Regions from separate parts of the Trichococcus sp. TS_SC_9 genome, predicted to be linked through region 2. Evidence: predicted binding sites of a transcription regulator. Region 2 holds the regulator's gene; the other holds the start of a gene.
The links. The regulator Rex, encoded in region 2, represses fermentation and respiration genes when NADH is low (regulators of the CRP and FNR family bind a similar motif). The targets are predictions, from matches to a motif close to TTGTGAANTANTTCACAA.
Positions count from the first base shown of each region.

Region 1: pflB (formate C-acetyltransferase) is a predicted target of Rex. The motif match lies at 1,657-1,674, and genes of this name have one in related genera.

Region 1 is NZ_CM149591.1:2,620,093-2,623,295, forward strand. It holds gene pflB (formate C-acetyltransferase) at 1-1,626, opposite strand, end outside; gene parC (DNA topoisomerase IV subunit A) at 1,927-3,203, opposite strand, start outside.
Region 2 is NZ_CM149591.1:492,796-495,998, forward strand. It holds gene groES (co-chaperone GroES) at 1-49, opposite strand, end outside; gene AC0J5I_RS02205 (CPBP family intramembrane glutamic endopeptidase) at 243-920, shown strand; gene AC0J5I_RS02210 (DUF4305 domain-containing protein) at 962-1,168, shown strand; gene AC0J5I_RS02215 (redox-sensing transcriptional repressor Rex) at 1,268-1,900, opposite strand; gene AC0J5I_RS02220 (ABC-F family ATP-binding cassette domain-containing protein) at 2,249-3,203, shown strand, end outside.

The DNA of each region.
Region 1 (3,203 bases), 970 kb from region 2:
AGCAATGCCGTTTTCGTCGCGGATTGGTTTAACTTTCGCGTATTTGATAGCAGAAAGTGAGTCGATTGTAACTGAGAATCCAGCCACACCAGTTGCCAATGTGCGGACAACGTGTGTATCATGCAAAGCCATTTCCAATGATTCGTATGAATATTTGTCATGCATGTAGTGGATAACGTTCAATGTATTCACATACAAAGCTACGATCCAGTCCATCATTACATCGAATTTTTCAGTAACTTCAGCGTAATCAAGGTATTCTGAAGTGATTGGTTGCAATTTAGGTCCAACTTGTTTTTTCTTAGTTTCGTCAATCCCGCCATTGATTGCGTAAAGCAATGTTTTAGCCAAGTTAGCACGCGCTCCGAAGAATTGCATTTGTTTCCCGATTCTCATCGCGGATACGCAGCAAGCGATTCCGTAGTCATCGCCCCATTCAAGAGTCATGATGTCATCATTTTCGTATTGGATAGCGCTTGTTTCGATAGACATTTTAGCACAGTATTTTTTGAATCCGTCAGGCAATCTAGTTGACCAAAGAACTGTCAAGTTAGGCTCTGGAGCTGCGCCTAAGTTAGTCAATGTGTTCAAGAAACGGAAGCTTGATTTTGTGACCATTGAGCGGCCATCATGTGCCATACCGGCGATTGATTCAGTAACCCATTGTGGATCTCCTGAGTACAATTCTTGGTATTCTGGCGTACGTGCAAATTTGATCATACGCAATTTCATTACGAAGTGGTCAACGATTTCTTGAGCCGTTTCTTCAGTCAATGTTCCGTTTTCAAGATCACGTTGGATATAGATATCCAAGAAAGTTGAAGTACGACCTAATGACATTGCTGCACCATTTTGTTGTTTAACAGCAGCCAAGTACCCGAAGTATAACCATTGGAAAGCTTCTTGAGCGGTTGTTGCTGGTTTGGAAATATCAAATCCGTAGATGTTTCCTAATTCTTTCAATTCTTTCAAAGCGCGGTATTGTTCGCTGAATTCTTCTCTCAAACGGATGATTTCTTCAGTCATCGTGCCGTCGCCGATTTTAGCGAATTCATTTAATTTGTCTTGCATCAGGAAGTCCACACCGTATAAAGCTACACGACGGTAGTCGCCGATGATGCGGCCGCGGCCGTATGCATCCGGTAAGCCTGTGATGACGCCGGTTGTTCTTGCTGCACGCATTTCTGGAGTGTAAGCGTCAAATACGCCTTGGTTATGTGTTTTTCTGTAGTCGCGGAAAATCATAGAAACTTCTGGATCAACTTTGTAGCCAGCTTCTTCACAAGCCTGTTCGCTCATGCGGATACCGCCGTAAGGCATCAAGCTGCGTTTAAGTGGTTTTTCAGTTTGGAAACCGACGATTTGCTCTTTTTCTTTGTTCAGGTAGCCTGCTGCATGGGAAGTGATGGAAGATACAACTTTAGTATCCATGTCCAATACGCCGCCAGCTTCTCTTTCTTGCTTAGTAAGATCCATAACTTGATCCCATAATAGAGTTGTTGTTTCAGTAGGACCAGCCAAGAAGCTTTCGTCGCCTGTGTATTCAGAGAAGTTGTTGATGATGAAGTCTCTTACGTCGACTTCTTCTTTCCAAGTTTTTCCTTTAAACCCTTGCCATTGTTCCATTATATATTCCTCCTATAAAGTGCTTTCACATTGTGATATGTGTAACAGGTTTCTACATGAATATTATAACACGTACAGATGAAAGTGCAACAACTATCAATCTTTTTTTCGAACTTTTTGTAAACTTTTCGAAAAATATTTAAAAACGTTGATATAACAACGTTCTGGAAGTCAAAAAAACGAAGAGAGCTTTCGATTAGTTAGTGAAACCTTTATTTTGATGGAAAATCTGTTTCATAAAAAAACAGAAACTGTATTATTACACAGTTTCCGTTTTGGCTTTTTGTTTATAACAGTTAATTAGAAAATTCTAATTTGTGAAAAATCAAACTCTTTCTCGATGTCCGATACTTCGCCATCCGTCTTCTCGTTGATAGCGAAACTGCCGTTCGAATACCTAGGACTGAAAGGTGTTTCTTTGCTTTCCACCACAACGCTATTCCCAACTGTGGTGCGGATCGCATATCGGTTAGGCAATGCTAGATTGCAATCCATAAAGATGATGCGGTGCGGCTTGGCCTTCAATTCCTTAAGCAGCATCAATCCCCGTTTCGCGCGGCCCAAAATTGGGACTTCGCCGGATTTGAATTTTTTGATGTTCCCTCTTTGCGTGACCACAAGGATTGGGAAGTCCTCATCACCTTCTTTAAAGGCGGCACCCCCGACCACAATGTCTCCGTCTTTCAGATTGATGGACTTGACCCCGCTGGCGCGCGTACCGATAATGCCTACTTCATTCACAGCGTAACGCAGGCTGAATCCGAAATGGGTCACAAGGAGAACATCGTAATTTTGTTGATCCTCCAAGCGTTGGATGGAGACAATCGCATCCGTTTCGCTCTTCAGCTTCATAGCGACCGCTTTTTTGTTTCTGTAGCCCCGGAAAGTCCGGAAGTCGCTCATCAGTGTCTGTTTAATGTAGCCTTCTTTTGACACGAATAGGATTGTCCCGGTTGGTTCACTGTTGTTCGGGAGAATTTCTACGCTGATGATTTTTTCTTCCGGAGCGAAGGGAATGTTTTGGGATATATGATTACCCGTATCTTTCCATTTCAGTTCCGGCAATTCATGGATCGGAAAATGAAGATAGTCTCCCTTATTAGTGAACATCACGATCGCATCAAGGGTAGATGCTTTCCCGACAAATAGCGGCTTATCTCCTTCGCGCAAGCCGATTTCGGCGATTGTCGAGGCTCCAAATGAGCGCAGGCTGGTGCGCTTGTAGTAGCCCTCTTTCGTGATCAAGACAACGACTTCCTCCACAGGCACGAGAACTTCCGTGTCGATTTTGATTTCCTCGATTTCATGCTGGATCGTAGTCCGGCGAGGATTCGCGTATTGTTTTTTGACTGAGGCTAGTTCTGTCTTCATCACAGCGTACAACGTTTTTTCCTGTTTCAGGATTTCGTGGTAAGTCGCAATCTGCTCATTCAGTTCCAGTTTTTCGTTCTGGAGGGCGGTGATGTCCGTATTCGATAACCGGTAAAGCTGCAAGGATACAATCGCTTCCGATTGCGGTTCCGAAAATGCATACTGCTTCATCAGATTCTGTTTGGAGTCCTTTTTGTCTTTACTGT
Region 2 (3,203 bases):
CTTCTTTGGCAACTTCTACAATAACACGGTTTCCTAATGGTTTTAACAAGATGACCCCTCCAAAATAATATCATTTTAGCACTCACCAACTCAGAGTGCTAAGTTACATTTCTATATTAATCAATCTCCAATTAATTTGCAAGAGGGAAGCCGATTTTTTCCAATTCTATTTTTGAGCGCTACTGTGCTATACTATTTATCAAGCGCAAAAACGTCAGTTCTCTCAGAAAGGTACTATTAATATGAATAAAAAAATACGTTCAAGGTTAACGTTAGCCATACAGATCATCCTCATCTATCTCGCTTCTCAGTTTCTGCCGGTCTTGATTCTTTTGTTCATTCCGGAGGCAGATCGCATTGCGGCCGCCATGAATCTCTCGCTATTCTTTGCTTTCCTAGGGACTGTCCTTATGGTAGCATGGAATAGCAGAAAAAAATGGACACCACAAAACAGTCTTACGGATCAACCGGCTGCCCCAATCGGAAAAACGCTCACGAACGGACTCTTCGGTTTCATGGGAGCTGTCCTGATTCAGATCGTCGCGATGAATGTGGAGTATCTTTTGTTCAAGATGCCAGTCGTTTCCGAAAATACGGAAGTGTTGCTGGACTTGACAAACCGCTACCCGTTCTTTATTTTCAACATCATCATCTTTGCACCTGTGATGGAGGAATTTGTATTCCGTAAAGCGATTGTCACCCATCTGGTTGACGGGATCGGGATAGTCGGCGCGGCCACTATCAGCGCTTTGCTTTTTGCGATTGCACATAATGATGGGCACTATTTAGTTTACGGCTCTCTGGGTCTTTGGTTTTCTTTCCTTTATTACCGGACAAGAAACATAGCGACTCCGATGATTGCCCATGCGTTGATGAATGCCGTGTCCGCCTTGCCGATTCTGTCCCAACTCATTTCGTAAGACTCGTGGAGCACGCTATTTAGGAAGAAGAAAGGAATAACATGACTTTAAAAAATCTATTAATTCAAATAATCATTCGATTCGTTTTCGCCGTCCTCTTCATCTGGCTGGCAGTCGATGCTGTGAATACTGCAGGCTGGGGATTCATGGCCATCGTCAGCGTGCTGTTCGCAACAAGTGATGTTGTGAAAGGCGTACGCATGTTCAATGCCTACTTGAAAATCAAAGACAGCATGGATAAAAATTAGGAAAAGCTGAACGGGTTCGTTCAGCTCTAAAAAAAAAAGAAGGATGAGGCAGCCTCATCCTTCTTTTTGCGTTCTCTTCTACTCGGCTATCGACTTTGCTCAGCCGATGTCATTGTCCAAGAAATAGATCAATGTTTGCAATTCATTCGTCAAGTCCACATTCTGAACGCGGACATTGTCCGGAACGGAAAGACGGATTGGGGTAAAGTTCATGATGCCGCGAACGCCCGCTTCAGTCAATCGGTTAGTGGCATCCTGCGCCACTTCCTGGGGAACGGTCAAAATGGCTACATCAATCTGCTGGATGCGCAATTGCTCAACCATATCCGTCATCGGATAAACCGGCACACCGCTAAGGATTTTGCCGACGATGCCTTCATTGACATCAAATGCGGCACTGATGCGGACGTTATTGCTTACATGGAAGTTGTAGTTCAACAAGGCATGTCCCAAATTACCCACACCTATCAGAGCCACGTTCGTCAAACGGTCCTGATTCAATGTTTTGCTGAAGAAATCCAACAAATACTCGACATCATAGCCGTATCCTCTTTTGCCTAGTGCGCCAAAATATGAAAAATCCCTACGGATAGTAGCACTGTCCACTTTTACTGCTTCACTCAATTCAGTGGATGAAACACGTTTTTTACCAGCGTTATGCAAAAAGCGCAAGTAGCGGTGGTAAATCGGCAACCTCCTTGCCGTAGCTTTTGGAATATCATTCGTCGACATTATTTTCTCCTCTTCTTTCCTCGTTCATTTAGTACCTCATATTGTTTGTCCGAATGCACAAACTTTAAAAAGTATGTTCACATACTTAGGCTTTCATTTCATATTGACTATTATAGCATCTGATTGTGAAAAATCTACTAATTTGTTCGAAACCGGACTTGATTGTGAAGCCTTTTTTGAACAATATGTGAAATACAATACTAATTGTAAACGGGGTCATTAATAAATTTCACATGCACAAATACGTGAATATAGCAATAACTCTGCTTGTCCCTATCGAATCAGTGCTTGCTGTGATAAAATGGAAAGGATAAATGTGAGTATTTATTTAGAAAGAGGACACTACATATGATTTTACTACAAGGACAAAATTTGGCGCGCCTTTTTGGGGCGAGCGTCTTATTCGATAATATTCAAATTACCGTCCAGGACCATTCGCGCATTGCGCTCGTCGGCCGAAACGGAGCAGGAAAATCAACCCTGCTGAAGATTTTGGCAGGCATCGAAGCAACGGATGCCGGTTCTGTTTCCAAGAGCAAGGAAGTTACAATCGGCTATTTGGATCAGCATAGCGCGGTCGATTCCTCCAATACGATTTGGCAAGAAATGTTGACCATTTTTGCCCCCCTTATCCGATTAAGCAAAGAGGCTGAGCAAGCCGCTTTCGCGTTGGGGGATCCGGACCTGCTCGAAGACGAGGAGGCGTATCAAAAAGCTTTGGAACGCTATGACCATCTTCAGCATACCCTGCATGAAAAGAATGCATACGGCTACGAATCTGAAATCCGTTCGGTGTTGCACGGATTCCAGTTCTACGAAGAAGATTATGATCGCCCAATCTCCCAATTGTCAGGCGGCCAGAAAACAAGGCTCGCTTTGGCCAAAATCCTGCTTGAGAAGAACGATCTGCTCATTTTGGATGAGCCCACCAACCATCTGGACATCGACACGCTGGCTTGGCTGGAAAATTATCTGATGGGTTACAATGGCTCGCTTTTGATTGTTTCCCATGACCGCTATTTCCTGGACAAAGTCGCCACTGAAGTCTACGAAATCAGCCGCCACAAGATCCAGCACTACAAAGGGAACTATTCTTACTATCTGACCGAAAAAGCCGCCCGCCTGGAACAGGAATTGAAGGCTTACGAGAAGCAACAAGATGAAATCTCCAAATTGGAGGATTACGTCGCCCGTAACCTGGCGCGCGCCTCCACGACCAAGATGGCGCAAAGCCGCCGCAAACGTCTGGAAAAAATGGACCGGATGGACAAACCGAAAGGCGATGAACGTTCCGCCCGCTTCT